3 regions of the Pectobacterium punjabense genome follow, and region 2 is predicted to be linked to each of the others. Evidence: predicted binding sites of a transcription regulator. Region 2 holds the regulator's gene; each other region holds the start of a gene.
The links. The regulator CRP, encoded in region 2, controls carbon source genes, mostly activating them, when cyclic AMP is high. The targets are predictions, from matches to a motif close to ATGTGANNNNNNTCACAT.
Positions count from the first base shown of each region.

Region 1: E2566_RS14615 (YfcZ/YiiS family protein) is a predicted target of CRP. The motif match lies at 3,714-3,731, and genes of this name have one in related genera.
Region 3: E2566_RS17920 (nucleoside-specific channel-forming protein Tsx) is a predicted target of CRP. The motif match lies at 3,838-3,855, and genes of this name have one in related genera.

Region 1 covers NZ_CP038498.1:3,206,853-3,213,775, forward strand. The annotation lists gene fadJ (fatty acid oxidation complex subunit alpha FadJ) at 1-507, opposite strand, end outside; gene fadI (acetyl-CoA C-acyltransferase FadI) at 504-1,817, opposite strand; gene E2566_RS14605 (MarR family winged helix-turn-helix transcriptional regulator) at 2,049-2,534, shown strand; gene E2566_RS14610 (class I SAM-dependent methyltransferase) at 2,527-3,291, shown strand; gene E2566_RS14615 (YfcZ/YiiS family protein) at 3,384-3,680, opposite strand; gene fadL (long-chain fatty acid transporter FadL) at 4,069-5,337, shown strand; gene mqo (malate dehydrogenase (quinone)) at 5,473-6,923, opposite strand, start outside.
Region 2 covers NZ_CP038498.1:4,260,453-4,267,375, reverse strand. The annotation lists gene E2566_RS19425 (hypothetical protein) at 1-158, shown strand, start outside; gene E2566_RS19420 (2Fe-2S iron-sulfur cluster-binding protein) at 288-584, shown strand; gene E2566_RS19415 (hypothetical protein) at 597-1,271, shown strand; gene E2566_RS19410 (aminodeoxychorismate synthase component II) at 1,548-2,123, shown strand; gene argD (bifunctional acetylornithine/succinyldiaminopimelate transaminase) at 2,244-3,470, shown strand; gene crp (cAMP-activated global transcriptional regulator CRP) at 3,614-4,246, opposite strand; gene E2566_RS19395 (OsmC family protein) at 4,624-5,031, shown strand; gene E2566_RS19390 (phosphoribulokinase) at 5,145-6,014, opposite strand; gene E2566_RS19385 (YheU family protein) at 6,139-6,375, opposite strand; gene E2566_RS19380 (hydrolase) at 6,377-6,923, opposite strand, start outside.
Region 3 covers NZ_CP038498.1:3,945,838-3,952,760, reverse strand. The annotation lists gene gspE (type II secretion system protein GspE) at 1-997, opposite strand, end outside; gene ppdD (prepilin peptidase-dependent pilin) at 1,000-1,446, opposite strand; gene nadC (carboxylating nicotinate-nucleotide diphosphorylase) at 1,772-2,662, opposite strand; gene E2566_RS17920 (nucleoside-specific channel-forming protein Tsx) at 2,807-3,673, opposite strand; gene ampD (1,6-anhydro-N-acetylmuramyl-L-alanine amidase AmpD) at 4,073-4,648, shown strand; gene ampE (beta-lactamase regulator AmpE) at 4,645-5,499, shown strand; gene E2566_RS17905 (amino acid permease) at 5,580-6,923, opposite strand, start outside.

The sequences.
Region 1 (6,923 bases), 1.1 Mb from region 2:
AATCAAGCGTGGCAAACGCTGCGTTCCCCCCGAGCCGGGAAGGAGGCCAAGTTGGACTTCAGGTAGCCCTAGTACCGTCTTTTCATCTAGCGAACAAACGCGATAGTCGCAGGCTAATGCCAGCTCCAACCCACCGCCCAAGCAGGCACCGTGAATCGCGGCCACAACGGGGAAAGGCAGTGCAGCAACGAGGTCAAATGTTTCCTGCCCTTGTTTCGCCAGGCTTTCTGCCTGTTCGGCGCTGCCACACTGGTTCAACATGGTGATATCTGCGCCAGCAATAAACGAATCAGGCTTGGCAGAAATAAAAATGAGTCCTCTGAGCGTCGCGTGCTGCCGCGCCAGCTCGAAGACCGAGAGAATCTGTTCTGCAAATTCGCGCTTTAACGTATTCACCTTCTCGCCGGGGACATCAATACTAATCACGCCAATATTGTCTGGCCGAATGGTGAGGGAAAACGCAGACTGGCTTTCCGTTGCCGTGAGGAAAGGCTGTTGATCGTTCATGGCGTCACCTCCAGTACCATTGCCGCGCCTAGCCCGCCCGCCGCACAGGCGGTGGTTAAGCCCAGTCCGCCACCGCGACGACGCAGTTCATTCAACGTTTGGGTAATCATCCTCGCACCAGTAGCGGCAAAAGGATGACCATAGGCAATCGAGCCACCCAGCACGTTGAACTTAGCGCGATCCACCTCGCCCAGCGCGGCGTTTCTGCCCAATTGGCTTCGGGCAAACTCATCGCTGGCAAACAGCTTCAGATTTGCCAACGTCTGGGCGGCAAAGGCTTCGTGCATATCAATTAACGTCAGATCGGCCAACGCCACACCCGCCCTTGCCAGCGCAAGTGGAGAAGCATAAGCCGGCCCCAACAACATATCGCGCTGCACGCCGATGGCGCTAAATGCATAGCTGCGCAGATAGCCTAGCGGCGTAAGTCCCAAACTTTTGGCCTTGGATTCACTCATCATCAAGACCGCTGCCGCACCATCCGTTAGCGGCGTACTGTTTGCCGCCGTCACCGTACCGTGTCGGCGATCGAACGCCGGACGTAAGCGAGAATACTGCTCTAAGGCGGAATCATGGCGCACGTTGTTATCTTCACTCAGCGCCTTCTCATAAGGCGGGACGTACGCCGTCATGACCTCATCCCGCAGCACGCCAGATTCCCAGGCCTGTGCCGCCAGCCTGTGCGAACGGTGCGCCAGCTCATCCTGTTCTTCACGCGTGATGCCGTAGGTTTTTGCCATCTGTTCGGCGGTATCGCCCATGCGCAACCCGGTGGAATACTCCGCCACGGCAGGTGCCACCGGGAGCAGGTCTTTCGGGCGCAGGCCGCTTAACAATCTCAACTTCTGGCCCAGCGTTCGAGCCTTGTTCATATCCACCAGCGTTCTGGCCAGTGCTTTACTGACACCAATGGGCAATACGGAAGAGGAGTCCGCCCCTCCGGCAATACCGACTTCCACCGTGCCTGCCATAATACTTTCCGCTACATTGGCGACGGCCTGAAAGCTGGTCGCGCAGGCGCGTGAAACGCTATACGCATCAGTATGCACGCTCATGCCCGTACCGAGCACAATCTCTCTGGCGATATTCGGCGCTTCAGGCATTTGAACCACCTGCCCGAACACCAATAGCTCGATCAGCTCAGGATCGATACCCGTGCGAACAAGAAGTTCACTGGTGACAAGTTTGCCTAATTCAATGGCAGGTACGCCATAGTAGGCCGTTGCCTGCCGGGCAAATGGGGTGCGTAATCCGCTCACGAACGCAATGCGATCGCCACGGCGGGTTATCAGAGGTAATACCTCGCTCATAAACGCTCCTGTTAACCGAAAATACTTCCGTTAACCAAAAATAAAGTACGCGCACAACAGGTCAGACCTGATTTCATTGTTAACCAGATAGTTACATTACGCAAAGCCGCGCAACATAAAAATGTGAAGAGCATGCGGGTCGTGGCCTTTATTCCATCAATCTTTACGCAAAGGAATTTGCCAACAAAATATATTAGCGCTAATGTATTTATTTTCATTAGGGAGACACTTTTGAAAATTAAACCTGGATTGGGCGAACTGCTGAGGTATACCGCTGAATTGGTTGATAAAGGGTCGGAGGCAAACTACCGCGCCATGTCACTCAATTATCGTCCACGATTTACGCCGATCCTGCGTTCAATTGTCGCTGGCGCTCAGACCGTGCAGGACATCACCGAATCGACGCATCTGACACAGGGCGCGATCAGCCAGTCGGTCACGTTAATGGAGCAGGACGGCATTCTTGTGCGCGAACAGCTCAGCGATGGGCGTAAATTTGCGCTCAGGCTGACACCAGCAGGCATTCAACTCGTTGATCGACTAGAGAGCTGCTGGGAAGCCATTTTCCTTGCCATTGAACAGCTTGAAAAAGACGCGGGCTGGCCGTTGATGAAGGGGCTGGAAGCTCTGGCATCGGCGTTGGAACAGCAGAGCTTTGAAAAACGAATACAGATAGCGCGTGCAGAATTACACGCCTCAGGTGATAAAGATGACTAACACAACCGAAGAAAGCAGAAACTGGTTTGCCTCCGGTGGGAAAAACTACGCTCGTTACCGCCCCCAATACCCACCCGAACTGGCAGAATACCTTTCCAGTCTCGCACCCAATACCCAAAACGCGCTGGATGTGGGGTGCGGGACCGGGCAGCTTACGCGACAGCTAGCTGAACATTTCGACGTTGTAAAAGGTATCGATCCCAGCGATAGCCAGCTACGTAACGCTATTGCACACAACCGTATCCATTATGCATGTTCCCCCGCCGAAACACTGCCGGGACAACCGCTCAGTTACAGTTTGATTACCGCGGCACAGGCTGCACATTGGTTCAAGCTGGACGCGTTTTACCGGGAGGTGCACAGGGTGGCAGTCCCTCTAGGAATATTGGCGCTCATCAGCTATGGGGTTATGCAGCTTGATGACGATCTGAACGACAGATTTCGTCAGTTTTATGACGACGAGATTGGCCCGTTTTGGCCTGCCGAACGCCAACTGGTTGATAATGGGTATAAGGACATCCCTTTTCCCTTTGACGAGATCGACGCACCGCCCCTGAACATCCACCTTGAATGGCCGTTGGAAGCTCTCATCGGCTACATTTCAACCTGGTCTGCCGTCGCCGGCATTAGGGAGGCAGGACAGGAGGAAACGCTGCATCGTTTTTATGAAGATATCGCAGAACTCTGGGGAAACCCGGCAACATACCGACCAATTATATGGCCGATTAACATGCGTATCGGGAGAGTTAATAAGTGATGACACCGCCAACATTGGTGAATAACAGCGAAGAGAAATAAAAAACGAGTCTGGCAAGCTATGCAATAAGGCAATACTTGCCAGAAGGAGGCTTAACGCAGGCCTAGCTGGAAAATCATTGTTTCAGCCTGGCAGCTGAATGTAAAATCGATGTCCAATTTAACACCACCGTCTACCTCCTCCAGCGTGCTGGCGATGTCGCAAGGTTCAGACTCCACCGCACGCGCTTTTGCCGTCAGAGTGGCGAGTGTCGCCTCCGCATCAGAACGATCGCTGAACACTTTACTGTAAGACGCCGTGCAATCTGTATTATCCATGATTGTGCCGACATCGACACAGCAGCAGGCTGCGGTTTCTTCAGCACTGCATTTATTGATTACGTTCGTCATGATGCTTTCCTCTTGAGGCTTAAGACGCGGGAGATATGATCCAGTTCAAATATTTCTATCTTCCTTATATTTTACTCCCTCATCCTAAAGCAGCACCAGTACTTCATGCCTACCCATAATTTTAGTGATATCAGTCACATTAAGGTGTTATTAGGCAGTAAAAACCGAGTAATAGTTCCTCACAAAAATTAACCAAAACGTTAAGTAGATCTAAATTTTGCATCATTTTAGAAATATTTTTAATACACAAGCGCAACATTATCGTATTCCCAACTTATACTTTGGCAACTGGTCTGATTTGTCAGGCTGAGTGCGCCCCCTACAATGCGCGTCCCTTGTTACCCCGTGTAACAACGTTAAATAACAAGCATATAAAGAGGTTTTGGTCATGAGCCAGAAAAACCTGTTCAAACAATCCACAATTGCTGTTGCGGTGGCCCTGTTTTCAGCAAATGTGTCCGCGGCTGGTTTCCAGCTAAATGAATACTCATCATCGGGTCTGGGACGCGCGTTTTCTGGTGAAGGTGCCGTAGCCGACAACGCGGCCTCAGGTAGCCGTAACCCGGCAACCATGACCATGTTTGACCGTCCTTCATTTTCCGGTGGCGTCACTTACATCAACCCAGATATTGATGTCAGCGGTTCAAACCGACTGACAGGAAATGATGCTAGCGCCAAAAATATCGCGCCACATGCCTGGGTACCGAACCTGCATTTCATCATGCCGCTTAACGAACAGTGGGCAATTGGCGCGTCTGCCACCACCAACTACGGTCTGGCAACGGAATTCAATGACAGCTATGCAGCAGGTTCTATCGGCGGAAAAACCGACCTGTTGACGTCAAACCTGAACCTGAGCGCAGCCTATCGTCTGAACCAGCATTTCAGCTTTGGTCTGGGTGTTAACGCCGTCTATGCCGATGCCAAAATTACGCGTCATCTCGGCGATCTCAGTACAGCACTGCCGCGCACCACTGAGATAGCGAAATTAGAAGGCAAAGAATGGGGCTATGGTTGGAATGCCGGCATCCTGTACGAAATCGATGAAAACAACCGCGTCGGCCTGACTTATCGTTCTAAAGTCGATATCGACTTTAACGGCGATTACAGCAACCAACTGCCCGCTGGGCCAGGTGCCCTCAATGGTGCGACCGTTCCAGGTAAGCTGACTCTCAATCTGCCGGAAATGTGGGAAGCCTCTGCCTATCACCGCGTGGCACCAAAATGGGCGGTGCACTACAGCCTGACTTATACCAGTTGGAGCCAGTTCCAAGAGCTGAAAGCAACAGGTAATAGCGGTAACACACTGTTCCAGAAAGAAGAAAACTTCCGTGATGCTTACCGTATCGCACTCGGCACCACCTATTATCACGACGATAACTGGACGTTCCGTAGCGGTATCGCGTTTGATGACAGCCCAGTACCAGCCGACAGACGTTCTATCTCCATCCCGGATCAAGATCGTTTCTGGTTGAGCGCAGGCACAACCTATGCATTTAACAAAGACGCGTCGGTTGACGTTGGCGTGTCCTACATGCATGGCAAGAGCGTGACTATCAACGAACGTGCGCCGGGTGCCTTCAATGCTGTCCAATATGACTTTACTTCTAAAGGTAAAGCATGGTTGTACGGCGTGAACTTCAACTATGCGTTCTAAGTAATCTACGGATTTCTACATAAAAGCAGGTAAGGCAACCTTCCTGCTTTTTTATTGCCCGATATACCGTAGAAACACGATAAAATAAGGCCGCTTTCGCGGCCTTATTTACGTCGTTATTCCAATTAATACCAATTACTCAGGTTTAACCTCAATATAATCCAGATCCAGCGTGCTGCTGGTGTAGCGACGGATTTTATTGGTCATTTCAATATTACCGTCCAGCTTCTGACCATAAGACGGAACAATCTCTTTCAGCTTGCTTTGCCATTCTGGCGTCGCCACTTTATCTTTAAACACTTTTTGCAGCAGGCTCAGCATAATCGGCGCTGCGGTTGACGCGCCCGGAGAAGCCCCCAGCAGAGCGGCAATCGAACCATCCTGTGAGCTGACGATCTCAGTACCCAACTTCAGCACGCCACCTTTATCATCATCTTTCTTGATAATCTGAACGCGCTGGCCTGCAATCGCCAGTCTCCAATCTTCTTTCTTCGCGTTCGGGAAGTATTCCTGCAATGAAGCGAAGCGATCGTCATCATCCATCATGACCTGACCGACCAGATATTTCACCAGATCGAAGTTATCCAGACCGACGTGCGTCATCGGCATTACGTTGGAGAAGGTCACAGAACCGATCAGATCCCACAGCGAACCATTTTTCAGGAATTTACTGGAAAAAGTGGCAAATGGCCCAAACAGCAAGACTGGCTTGCCGTCAAAAATACGCGTATCCAGATGAGGAACGGACATCGGTGGCGCCCCCACAGAGGCTTTGCCGTACACTTTTGCCATGTGGCGCTTCACGATTTCCGGGTTTTCTGTCACCAGGAATTCACCACCAACCGGGAAGCCGCCGTACAAATCGGCCTCAGGAATACCGGTTTTCTGCAACAATTGTAGTGCCGCCCCACCCGCACCGATAAAGACGAATTTTGCCTTAATCACGCTCTCTTTTTCGCCGTTCTTCAGATCGGCGTAAGTCACGCTCCAGCTGTTGTCTGCATTACGCTTGATATCACGCACTTCTGAATTCAGATGCAGCGCAAAGTTGGACTTGGTTTTCATCGCACCAACTAACTGACGCGTGATTTCACCGTAGTTCACGTCAGTACCGATAGGCATACGGGTTGCTGCAATTTTTTGAGCAGGATCGCGACCTTCCATCACCAACGGAGCCCACTCTTTGATCGTATTTGGATCGTCAGAGAACTCCATGCCACGGTACAGCGTACTGTGCTGCATCGCATCATAGCGGTGTTTCAGGAACGCGGTGTTTTCGTCGCCCCAGACAAAGCTGATATGCGGCACACTGTTAATGAAAGCGTGCGGATTATTCAGCACGCCATTTTTCACCTGATAAGACCAAAACTGGCGCGAGACTTCAAACGCTTCGGTAATTTCCAGCGCTTTGCTGATATTGATTGGGCCGTCGGGATTATCCGGCGTGTAGTTTAGCTCCATGAAGGCCGAGTGGCCCGTACCGGCATTATTCCAGCCGTTAGAGCTCTCTTCCGCCACGTTATCCATACGCTCAACCATGTCGATAGACCAATCTGGCTGTAGCTCTTGTAGATACACGCCCAGCG
Region 2 (6,923 bases):
ATGAAATGATTATCGACGAAAAATATTCACTATCCCTGACCGATAGATGTATAGCCGAATGTTCATACCTATTAGATATGCCTGGTGATTATGGAAGTACGAACTTTCAGAGTTGTCTTGCACAATGTAAAGGTGGCGTTGCGATGTGTGATTTCTAATTTTAAAATTATTTTTTTCACTGTATTTTAAAAAATAATCTTGTTAATTTTTTATATTCATTTTCATAATTTTTTTAATGTGTTTATTGGAAAAATTCAATTAGTAAATTTAAAAGGATGGTATGAGTTATGGCTTCATACAAGATACGGATTTTGAGTTGCAGCGGCGGCACCCAAGAAATAATGTGTCCTGATGATAAATATATACTTGATGCTGCTGAAGAAGCTGGAATAGATCTTCCCTACAGTTGCCGGGCTGGAGCGTGTTCTACATGTGCATGTAGGGTGATCTTTGGAAGTTATGATGATAGCGATCAATCTTTCCTTGATGGAACTCAGAGAGGAACATTTATATTATCTTGTACAACATATCCTACATCAGATATGACAATAATGTCTCATGCTGAAGCTGACTTGGTTGAATAAGAGGGTTGAATAATGGTTAGCAGAAGGGATTTTATTTTATCCGGTGTTGCATTCAGCCTTTGTAGCTTGGCATATAGAGTAAATAGTGAAACTGGCGAGCGACTTACAGTAATAAATGCAGTGTTAATTAATAACGTAAATGATATTAATGAACGCTTGGATAAGTTTGTATTTAAAAAAGGTCAATGCAATTCTGTTAAATCAACACAACAGAGTGCTGTAAAAGTTATTATCAACGTTATCCGTAAGTCTACGATGGAGCCTTTAACCGGGAGCAAAGTGGGTTTATGCCTTTCTGATGCTTTCAAATCTAAAGGAAAGCTTGCTTCTGCGACTGAGAGCTGCAACTTAACGTGGGCCGAAATTAGAGATGAAGCACCTGTCGAGTTCATTACCTACATCCCTAAATTGTCTTTAAAAGGAAAGAAGGTGATGAATCCTATGGATATTATCATTAGGGAGGGAAATAAATTTGGTGTCTATCGGTTTAATTTTCCCTTGGATTATTTATCATCGATCGGTGTATTCCAGTCGAATGCGAAAGAAGCGGTAACAACGACTACCCTGACAGATAAAGCAATCGAGCTATATGGGGCAAAGCCAGATACCTCAGTTGCTGAACTACGACCTGATTTTGTTGATGGTTTTTATCGGGTACCTATAACTTTTATCTTGGATGATGCTTAGCTATCGTTAATAGCTCGCGCTCGTTAATCTAATCAATATCTAGCTAAAGTAGGGATTCTGCACATTTAACTCGGAATCTCTGCTTCCTGCCCTCTAACACGCCTCTGGATGCAACTAAGATCGACCTCTCGCCATGCTTCTAGCTATACGCAGATACAATAATCAGTGTTGCATGCGTCTATGAAAAATTCATTGGCATAATTTTCGGGTATTATTGTGGATATCAAGAGTAGGATTAATTTAAATAACTAATATTTATCATAACATTAAGTCAATATGCTGCTAATTATCGATAACTACGACTCCTTTACCTACAACCTTTATCAATACTTTTGTGAGCTTGGCGCACAAGTCGTGGTGAAGCGTAATGATGAACTGACGCTGCGCGAGATTGAACGGCTTGCGCCCGAGCGGTTGGTGATTTCTCCTGGCCCTTGTACGCCAGACGAGGCGGGCATTTCACTGGCGGCTATTCGTCACTTTGCTGATAAGTTGCCTATTTTGGGTGTGTGTCTTGGCCATCAGGCGATGGGGCAGGCGTTCGGCGCGCGGGTGGTGCGGGCGCGGCAAGTGATGCATGGCAAAACTTCAGCAATTGTGCACAACAATACGGGTGTTTTCACCGGGTTGGCCCAGCCTTTGACGGTTACCCGCTATCATTCGCTCATCATTGATCCCGCTTCGCTACCCGTTTGCTTTGAGGTTACCGCCTGGAGCGAATATGAAGGGAAGCGTGACGAGATTATGGGAGTCCGTCATCGCTCATTGCCGCTGGAAGGCGTGCAGTTTCATCCTGAGAGCATTCTCAGCCAGCAAGGGCATCAGCTTTTGGATAATTTCCTTAAAATTTAATCGTATAGAAAGTTATTTTCTTCATCGGCTGATTTAATATTGCCTGCGATTGATTTTTTATGCATATTTATTGACTATATTTTCATTTCTGACGTAATGGACAGCAGAGTGAGGCAGCAAATGGCAGCAGAGCAGAAAGCAGTGACACGGGATACCCACGATAAGGTTATTTTGCCGGTTTATGCACCCGCGAAGTTTGTACCAGTGAAAGGTAAGGGGAGCCGCGTCTGGGATCAGGATGGCCGAGAATATATCGATTTCTCCGGTGGTATCGCGGTCACGGCGCTCGGTCACTGCCATCCGGCGCTGGTTAACGCCTTACAGCAGCAGGGCGAAAAACTGTGGCATACCAGCAATATTTTCACGAATGAACCTGCGCTACGCCTTGCCAGCAAACTGATCGATGCCACTTTTGCCGATCGCGTGTTCTTTGTTAACTCTGGTGCAGAGGCTAACGAAGCCGCATTTAAGCTGGCGCGTCACTATGCGGTTAAACGCCATAGTCCGTATAAAACCAAGATCATCGCCTTCTACAATGCATTCCATGGTCGCACGCTGTTCACCGTTTCAGTTGGTGGACAACCTAAATATGCCGATGGTTTCGGGCCTAAGCCTGCCGATATTGTGCATGTTCCGTTCAACGATCTCGCTGCGGTTAAAGCGGTGATGGACGATCACACCTGTGCGGTCGTGCTGGAACCGATTCAGGGTGAAGGCGGAATTACCCCCGCTACGCCTGAATTTTTGCAGGGCGTTCGTGACTTGTGCGATCAACATAAAGCGTTGCTGGTGTTTGATGAAGTGCAGAGCGGGATGGGGCGTACTGGTAAATTATTCAGCTATATGCACTATGGTATTACGCCGGATATCCTGACAACGGCTAAAGCGTTGGGCGGTGGGTTCCCGATTAGCGCGATGTTGACGACAGAAGAGATCGCATCAGCCATGACGGTTGGGGTGCACGGTACCACTTATGGCGGTAACCCTCTGGCCTGTGCGGTGGCGGAAGCAGCGCTGGATATTATCAACACGCCGGAAGTACTGTCGGGCGTAGCGGCTCGTCACGAGCGCTTTGTCAGTGAACTGGAGAAAATTAACCAGCAGTACGGCGTATTCGAGCAAATCCGCGGGATGGGGCTGCTGTTGGGTGCCGAGTTGAAACCGCAGTGGCATGGCCGCGCGGGAGAGTTCCTGGCTGCTGCAACGGCGCAGGGACTGATGGTTTTGATGGCAGGGCCGAACGTGATCCGCTTTGTGCCATCGTTGATTATTGATGAAGACGATATTGTGCAGGGAATGGCGAAATTCGCTAAAGCCGTCGCGCAGGTCGTTAACGCAGCAAACTGATTACGCCATAAAAAAACGTAGGGAACGTTTTTCAGCGTTGCGTTAGCAACGACCCGTAGGGTGGTGAGCAGGAAGCTCGCCATAAAAAAAGCGTGAAGCAGAGGCTTCACGCTTTTTTGTTGGTAGGGTACAGCGACAGGGATTTAGCGAGTGCCGTAAACGACAATCGTTTTACCGTGCGCAGAGATCAGGTTCTGGTCTTCTAACATTTTCAGAATGCGGCCCACGGTTTCACGCGAGCAGCCAACGATTTGCCCAATTTCCTGACGGGTAATTTTAATTTGCATGCCATCTGGATGCGTCATGGCATCAGGTTGTTTGGCCAGGTTGAGTAATGTTTGGGCGATACGGCCGGTCACATCAAGGAAGGCGAGGTTGCCGACTTTCTCAGAGGTAACCTGAAGTCTGCTTGCCATTTGCGCAGACAAGCGCATGAGGATATCCGGGTTAACCTGGATGAGCTGGCGGAATTTTTTATAGGAAATTTCAGCCACTTCACAGGCGGTTTTTGCCCGAACCCAGGCGCTGCGTTCCTGACCTTCTTCAAACAGGCCGAGCTCACCAATAAAATCGCCCTGATTGAGGTAGGAAAGAATCATTTCCTTGCCTTCTTCATCTTTGATTAGCACTGCGACAGAGCCTTTCACGATGTAGTAAAGCGTTTCTGCTTTTTCACCTTGGTGAATCAGCGTGCTCTTCGATGGATACTTGTGGATATGACAATGGGAAAGGAACCATTCGAGAGTTGGGTCTGTCTGCGGTTTGCCGAGAACCATTCGCTATCATCCTCTGTTGTAATTCACTGCGCAAATTACAGGGGTCAGAGTTCCCTGTACGGCGTGTTTAACTGCTAAAAAAATAAAATTCAGTCTAGTCAGAATGACGTCAGGGAATATACTGGAACCACTGTACCCTTGATTTTCCGGTTGCTGCCTTGCCGCACCGTAAACGTGGCTGGGTATGTCTGGCTACGTCATCATCATCTTCTTCGTTTCTGGCTTTGTCCAGAAAAGGTCTATTCTATTTTCGTTTTAACACAGCTTTAAGGATGTGTCTTGTGTTGTCTCGCTTCAGCATGACAAAGCTCTGATTAACGCTGGTTTTTGTACAGTAACGGTATAAATTTTCAAAAAATTTTTAGTGGAGAGGCATCATGCAGGCTCGGGTAAAATGGGTTGAAGGCTTAACGTTTTTGGGCGAATCCGCATCAGGGCATCAGGTATTGATGGACGGTAATTCCGGCGATAAAGCGCCCAGTCCGATGGAAATGGTGTTGATGTCCGTAGGGGGATGCAGCGCGATTGATGTGGTGTCGATTCTGCAAAAAGGTCGCAATGACGTGGCGGATTGTGAGGTGAAATTAACCTCGGAGCGCCGCTCTGAAGCGCCGCGCTTATTTACCCATATCAATCTACATTTTACCGTGACGGGAAAAGGGCTGACCGATAAAGCCGTCGAGCGAGCTGTTGCCCTGTCAGCGGAAAAATACTGCTCTGTGGCATTGATGCTGGGCAAAGCCGTCGAGGTGACGCACAGTCACGAAATTAGAGTGCTGGAATAATCCCTTTCTCTGGGTACTCATTCTGGTCACTTAAGCCTGTTATTAGGGGAAACATAGGGGGAGGTTCCCGTAGGGAGGCCTCATCCCTGTGGTCTCCCCGTGTATCTTGATGCTTATTCTATCGTTTTCCCTTCGATTAACCGCTGTACCAGCGGTGCCATGATGAGCTCCATCGCTAGCCCCATTTTCCCGCCGGGAACGACTAACGTATTGATGTGGGAGATAAACGACCCCTGCAACATGGCGAGCAGATAGGGATAATCAATATTATCCAACCCCTGAAAGTGAATGACGACGAAGCTTTCGTCCAGTGAAGGAATTGACTTGGCGGCAAACGGGTTAGAGGTGTCCACGGTGGGTACGCGCTGGAAGTTGATGTGCGTACGAGAAAACTGCGGCGTGATATAGGTGATGTAGTCTTCCATGGAGCGGACGACAGAATCCATCACCGCTTCACGCGAATGACCGCGTTCATTGACGTCACGAATCAGCTTTTGAATCCACTCCAGGTTGACGATCGGTACTACGCCGACGAGCAAATCGACATGCTGTGCCACATCATTTTGTTCGGTGACCACACCACCATGCAGCCCTTCGTAGAACAGGATATCGGTAGGTTCCGGCATGGGTTCCCACGGTGTGAATGTCCCGGGAACCTGATTATAGGGAATCGCTTCATCGTAGGTGTGGAGGTATTTACGCGTCTGGCCGCGACCATGTCGACCATATTCGATAAACGATTGTTCTAGCAGGCTGAAATCATTCGCTTCTGGGCCGAAATAGCTGATGTGGCGCCCTAAATCACGCGCTTTGCGGATCGCCATGTCCATTTCCGGGCGGGTATAGCGGTGAAAGCTATCGCCTTCTAACTGGGCTGCACGTAGATCGAACTGCTGGAAAATCTTACGAAAGGCCAAGCTGGTTGTCGTGGTTCCCGCTCCGCTGGAACCAGTAACCGCAATAATCGGATGCTGATGTGACATAAGGCGCGTGACTCCGTGATCGCGATGCGCGCATAGGCTGAAAGCCTGCGCACATTCTCAAAAATGACGTAATGGTTCCCATTGTTAGCATGTTTGGCGCGTTCTTTCACGTCTTTCACCATGCTCAATAAGGAGCATGTCCACCTGCATTGAGCTGCCCGCGTGGCATAATATTTAGCGTCTCATGCAACTCAGACCACACCAAAACGACCTCGCCAGATTGGAGCTGACTACGGATATCTTCTACTTTCTGCGCCAGCGAACGTTCCTGCTCGCCATAATCGGTGCCTTCACGCAGCACGAAAGATTCGATGATGTTATCCAGCGTTTCTGGATCGAGCTGTTGCCAGGGAATAATCACGCTAGGGTTCCTGAGTAAAAGTGGTTCCTGAAGAAGGATCGGCGGCGTGGTCCAAGAATGGGCTAAGCCAGTTGGGAATGCGCTGTTCCAGCCACATTTCCGGTTTCAATAACGTACCACTCACGAAGCCAACATGCCCGCCGTGTTCCGTTAGTTGATACTCAATATTAGACGGTAACTGCGACAGATCGGGAATGACCTCTGACGTCATAAAAGGATCGTCTTTTGCGTGGATGATCAGCAGTGGTTTGCGTATTTGAGGTAACAGCGGCAGCGCGCTACAGCGTCGATAGTAGTCAGTGGCATCGTGAAAGCCGTGGATACGGGAGGTAATGACGTCATCAAACTCGCGCAACTGGCGGATTCGCTTCAACTGCGGCAACTGGATCGGCAGCGTGTCCGGGTAAGCTGCCAGCTTGCGGCTGGCGTTTTGTTTCAACAGGCGCAGCAGGTAGTGCTGATAGACGCGGGAGAATCCTTGTTCCATCCGACGGCTGCAAGGTTCGAGCATCAACGGCGCGGAAACGATGACGGCGGCGGACAGGGAA
Region 3 (6,923 bases), 310 kb from region 2:
CCGTTTGTGCGGCTTTTACCGCAATTTCAGCGGTTTCAGCATCGCGGATTTCACCAATCATAATGACGTCTGGATCTTGTCGCAGCAGCGCACGTAAAATTCTCCCAAAGCCTAGTTCCGCTTTGGGATTGATTGCCGTTTGATTGATTCCCTGTAAGGGAATTTCGACCGGATCTTCCACGCTACAGATATTGCGACTGCACTCGTTAAGCCAGCGTATTGCGCTGTAAAGCGTCACGGTTTTACCACTCCCTGTAGGACCAGTGACTAGCAGCATTCCCTGTGAGGCGTTCAGCACACTGATAACCTGCTGCAATGCTTTTTCGCCAAGACCGAGTTTGTCCAGCGCCAACTCCTGTTGGTGCGTTTGTAAAATACGCAATACGACTTTTTCCCCCTGCTGCACGGGGAGGGTGGCGATACGTAACGAGTAGGGCTGTTGATCCAACGTTAGGCTGAATTGACCATCCTGCGGCAACCGTCGTTCGGCGATATTCAACTTACCCATGATTTTTAGCCGTGCGGTAATTCGGCTTATCAGCTCTGGAGGTGGTGCGGATATTACCTGTAATACACCATCAATGCGTAGCCGCACACGGTAGCTGTCTAGCTGTGGCTCAAAGTGGATATCAGAAGCGCGGCGCTGAACGGCGAGGCGTAGCGTTTGATGGATAAATTGCGCAACAGGGGAATCGTCATCATGATCCTGCGGCCCTACGTTGGCGTGATGAATACTGGCATGGTAGGTTTCTACTGGCTCGGCAACGGCGTTCACGGGGTTAAGCTGTTGTTCCATTCTGGCCTGCGGCCACTGTTCCACCATAATGCGGCGATTGCTGGCAAAACGCAGTGCGGAAATCATTTCCGCCGAAGGGGAGGTCGTGACGGCTACCGACAGCGTTTGTTCATCAATGCTGAGCAATAATGCCTGATAACGCCGGCACAGCGTCTGTAACTCGCTGAGCGTATGCTCGGAGGAGAAGGACGAATCTGTCATGATTAACCCGCCGTATTATCAAAACGGAAAACGTCCTGACAGGCGGCTTGCAGGCTCTCTGCGCCGTTATCTGTGGCACAGTTTTTCGTCCAGTGTGAAGCACCAGTTTCGGTATCCCACGTTGGCGTCAGAATAACGCGTAGCCCTTGCAGAGTAGATTGCCCAGTGAGCGTAATCACCCCTTGGGCGACGCTAACGGCGCTGACATAGCGTGAAGATTTGCTACCAGGAATTCCCTGATTACCTGCGTTGCAGGCCGTAAACGCCGCATTTTCCAGGCCGCAGAGATCGACTGGCGTTTTATAAGACACCATCGTTTGTAGCATGTCTGTGAGCGCCGCCTTTTGCAGATAACCTTGATAGGCGGGGACGCCAATGGCGCTGAGGATAGCAATGATCGCAATCACGATCATCAGCTCAATCAGTGTGAATCCTTGTTGTGTTGTCATGTTGATTTCCCTGTTGTTGCATATAAATTTTGTGGCACATAAATATTGCGGTACATAAACCCATACGGATGGCGGCAGCATAGGAAAGGGAGCGAAGGCTGACGAGCAGGAAAATGTGAAACAGGAAGGCGCTACGACATGTTTTTAGCGACTTGCAGAGGATTGAAAGTTTTTTGCGAGCAGAGACGCAATTTTCACGCTGTTGGGACAGGAAGTCCGCGCGGGATTCGTAGTTTGTGTTGTTACGATGGTGTACGAGAGAATGATATGTAGAGAGGTGAACGAGGTGCGAAATAGCACCTCGCCGATAGAAATAGAGGAGCGATTAGATAAAGCGCATGGATAAATCCAGTGCCTGTACGTGCTTGGTTAATGCGCCCACCGAGATATAATCGACGCCGGTTTCTGCATAGCCACGTAGCGTGTCGAGCGTGACATTGCCGGATATTTCCAGTAGTGCACGGCCTTGTGCCAAGCCAACCGCTTCCCGAATATTATCCAGACTAAAATTATCCAGCATAATGATATCGGCACCAGCCTCTAGCGCCTGCTGCAACTCATTCAGTGATTCGACTTCAACTTCTACCGGAACATCGTTGCGCAAAGCCTGTGCTTTTTCTACCGCATTTTTGATTGAGCCAGCGGCGATGATATGGTTTTCCTTAATCAGGAAGGCATCGGATAGGCCAAGACGATGGTTATCTCCACCGCCGCATGATACGGCGTATTTCAGTGCGGTTCTCAGCCCCGGCAGCGTCTTGCGGGTATCCAGCAGTCGAGTGCGCGTTCCCTGCAAGACGGCAACATAGCGGCTGACTTCGGTTGCGACGCCGGACAGCGTTTGCAGGAAATTCAGCGCTGTGCGCTCACCGGTCAGAAGCTGTTTAGCAGGCCCCGTGATCTCACACAGCGTTTGATTGGGGGTGATAGCCTCGCCATCGGCGACGTGCCAAACGATCGTTGTCGTGTCGCCCAATTGAGAAAAGACTTCTTCAAGCCAGCGCGTACCGCAGAATATGCCTGCTTCGCGCGTGATAATACGCGCGCTGACGGTCTCGTTGTCGGGTAACAGCAGAGCGGTAATGTCTTGATTAGCATCGACGATGCCACCTAAATCTTCACGCAGTGCCAGTTGCACGCTGGCGGGGATATCTTGTGAAATACGAGCGAGCAAGGCTTGCTGGCGTTGTTCCTGACTGTAGCGACGCGTTGACATGACAAAACTCCGAAGGGGGATTCGGAGGTCTATGCTACCTTGTTTATATCAGGACATCCAGAATGAATAGCCTTTGTAATTCAATGCATTACTTTCTTTAACTTTCCGGCGAACATGCGTGGTCGCCGGAAAGGAGATGTCATTTTAGAAGTTGTAACCGACGACCAGGTAATAGCCCCAACCGGTAGATTTCACTTCAAACGGACCTTTGCCGAAATTGAGCTCTGTGCCATCAGCCCATTGGCCACCGTTGTGGAAATAGCGTGCGACGAAAGAGTAGTGCCAGTGGTCGTAACCCAGTGCCAGAATATGACTGGAGGCAATGGAGTTGTTAGTGCGGCTTGAATTCGATTTATCACGTAGTTCTGAACCGAAATCAAAATTGGTGAAGCTGATATACGAGATGTTACCGCCCATCAGAGAGCCCAGCGGGTAGGAGTATTTCACTTTTACGCGGTAGCCGTCCCACTCATTTTCGTTCGCTGCGCCGTAGTTCTGCCATTGGTATTTGGCATAACCGTTCAGTGATAGCGACAGGTCGGTACCGGTATCAATATCGGTACCTAACCCCATGTACCAGGTGCTTTGGCGTGAACCGCTGTTGCGCCCCTGATCGTAAATAACGTTATTGGCGATGTACCACTCTTTAAACGGACCAAAGCTCAGGTCAGCTCCCGTCAGTTTATCAATCGAGAAGCGTGGTTCGATCTCGACAAACAGTGGGGAGCCTTTGTCCCAAATGCCACGGCTGTCGGGATCGCCACCAAAAAATTTAGGCGCATCGGCGTAACCGTAGAAATCGAACCAGTCTTTACGCGCAAATGCTTCATATTCCAGGTAGGTCGTGCTGTTCAGTTGCGGTCCGAAACGCGTATGGGCGCTGCCGACGACGTTAACGCTTTGGTGCCACCAGTCGGAGAGGTATTCAGCTTTATTGCTATTGCTGTCGGCAAGAGCTGGCATTGAGCATGACAGTGCGAGCAAGGTGCCTGCGGCGAAAGTGTTTTTCATGTTAAGTACCATAGTGTTAGACGTTATTTACGCCGAGCGTAAGACCGCAAAATAAATTTTGGTAATATCAAAAAAAATCAGGAGATAATTTTGCCATGCATTTTAAGTAAAAATAGACGCAATGCACGAAAACGATTGCCTTTTATTGTGTTATTACATTTGTAATGTGACTTTAATCACACAATGAGATTGGGATTTTATCTTGCTAAAAAAGATGTGAAAGTCGAAAAAGGCAGGAAAATGGCTAAAACATCACAAAACGAACGGTAAAATCTATTGATATCCAGTTGGATAGATAGGATGACGTGAAACATGGTATCTTGGAGCCGAGGACTTTTAGCTCCAATTGATTTTTCGCTTGATTCAGCCGGCAAACGATACGATGCGAGGTTATCGCCGATGCTTTTGGAAAATGGCTGGTTATCCGACATTACACACACGCCTTCGCCGCATTATGATGGTCGCCCGAATAACGAGGTGCCTTCCTTACTGGTGATTCACAATATCAGCCTACCGCCCGGTGAGTTTGGCGGTCCGTATATTGACCAGCTGTTTACGGCGACATTGGACCCCACTGCGCATCCTTATTTCGCCGATATTTCCCATTTACGCGTCGCGGCACATTGCCTTATTCGTCGCGATGGGCAAACCACGCAGTATGTGTCTTTCGATCAGCGCGCCTGGCATGCCGGTGTTTCGGTGTTTGAAGGTCGTGAACGCTGTAATGATTTCTCTATTGGTATTGAATTGGAAGGTACGGATACGCTGCCTTTTACCATGGAGCAGTATCACTCACTGGTTATGATTACACGCCTATTAATGCGGGCTTATCCTATTACACCGTCTCGAATTACCGGACATAGCGACATTGCTCCGGGCCGTAAAACCGATCCCGGTCCGGCATTTGACTGGGACGGCTATCATCGTCTGCTACAAGAAAACTGGAAAGAAAACAAAGGGAGTCTCGATCAATGACGCTGTTTACACTGTTGCTTACGCTGGCATGGGAACGGTTGTTCAAACAGGGGGAGCATTGGCAGATCGATCATCGGCTTGACGTTGTATTCCGACACGTTCCCTCTCCCTCTTTATTTCAAACGCTGTTCCTGACGTTATGCAGCATGGGAATTGTGGTGGGACTGCTGTGGCTAACGAGTGGCATTCTGTTTGGCCTGATTTCTCTTTTGCTGTGGATTGTTATCAGCCTGATGTGCATTGGTGCGGGTGAGATTCGCCAACACTATCGACGTTATTTGCAGGCCGCACAGCGCGGCGAGGCGGATGCCAGCCGGGAAATGGCGGCGGAACTGGCGTTGATTCACGGTTTACCCGTTGGTGCTGGTGAAAGCGAGCAGCTAAAAGAGCTGCAAAATGCATTGCTATGGATAAATTTCCGGTTTTATCTGGCTCCGCTGTTTTGGTTCGTTGCCGCAGGACCATACGGGCCGGTTGCACTCGTGGGGTATGCGTTTTTGCGCGCCAGACAAACCTGGCTTGCTCGGCATAACACGCCGCTGGAACGTGCGCAGTCTGGTGTCGATCGTTTGTTGCATTGGCTCGACTGGATTCCCGCTCGTTTGGCTGGTGCGGCTTACGCGTTGCTGGGACATGGTGAAAAAGCGTTGCCTGCCTGGTTCGCATCGCTAGGGGACTCTCGCAGTTCGCAATATTGGGTGTTAACTCAGTTGGCTCAATTTTCTCTGGCGCGTGAATCCCATAGCGAGCCCGTAGAAACGCCCAAAGCCGCCGTGACGCTGGCGAAAAAAGTGACGCTGGTGCTGGTGGTGGTTGTCGCGCTTCTGACGATATACGGTGCGCTGGTCTGATGTTTGTTGGGCGTTGGTAGGAAAAATAATGGCCGACAAGGTCGGCCATTGAATCGAGAAAATGTGGTTAAGGCAGAGGTTTACTTAAGCTGATTTTTCTTTTTGATGAAGTAGCCCACGCCCAGAATAACCAGCCAGACCGGGATCAGCATGACGGAAATCTGAATGCCCGGCGTCAGGAACATGATGACCAATATCCCCGCCAGGAACAGCAGGCAGAGGTAGTTACCCAGCGGATACAGCAACGCTTTAAACTTGGTCACCGTACCTTCTTTGTCCTTCTGTGCACGGAACTTCAGGTGTGCCAGACTGATCATCGCCCAGTTAATCACGAGAGCAGACACGACCAACGCCATTAATAGCTCGAATGCTTTGCCGGGAATAAGGTAGTTAATCAGCACGCAGAGTGCTGTCGCCAGTGCGGAAATACCGATTGCGACAACCGGTACGCCACGGCTATCGACGGTCTCCAGCACTTTCGGGCCATTACCCTGTTTTGCTAACCCGAACAGCATGCGGCTGTTGCAATAAACACAGCTGTTGTAAACCGACAGTGCTGCGGTCAATACCACGATGTTCAGTACCGTAGCTACGACGTTGCTGTTCAGTTCATGGAAGATCATGACGAACGGGCTACCGCCTTCTACAACTTTTCCCCACGGATAAAGTGACAGCAGGATAGCAAGTGAACCGATATAGAAAATCAGAATACGGTAGATCACCTGATTGGTCGCGCGTGGAATACTTTTCTCTGGGTCATCTGCTTCTGCCGCGGTAATCCCCACCAGTTCCAGCCCGCCAAATGAGAACATGATAACGGCCATCGCCATCACCAGACCGAGCCCGCCATTCGGGAAGAACCCGCCTTGCGCCCACAGATTGGTCACGGTGGCTTCCGGCCCACCTGTACCGCTGATCAACAGCCAGCCGCCGAAGACGATCATGCCAATAATCGCAGCGACTTTGATGATGGCAAACCAGAACTCCATCTCACCGTAGACTTTGACGTTCGCCAGATTGATAGCGTTAATCAGTAGGAAGAATACCGCGGCGGATACCCAGGTCGGAATATCTGGCCACCAGTACTGGACGTAAATCCCTACGGCACTGAGCTCAGCCATGGCGACCAGAACATACAGTACCCAGTAGTTCCATCCAGATGCAAAGCCCGCGAAATCGCCCCAATATTTATAAGCAAAGTGGCTGAACGATCCGGCTACCGGTTCTTCAACCACCATCTCGCCCAGTTGGCGCATAATGAGAAACGCGATCAGTCCGCCAATCGCATAGCCTAACAGGACTGATGGTCCGGCCATTTTGATTGTTTGTGCAATACCAAGAAAGAGGCCAGTACCTACCGCGCCACCCAAGGCAATCAACTGAATATGACGGTTTTTCAAACCACGCTTTAGCGTGCCGTCCGT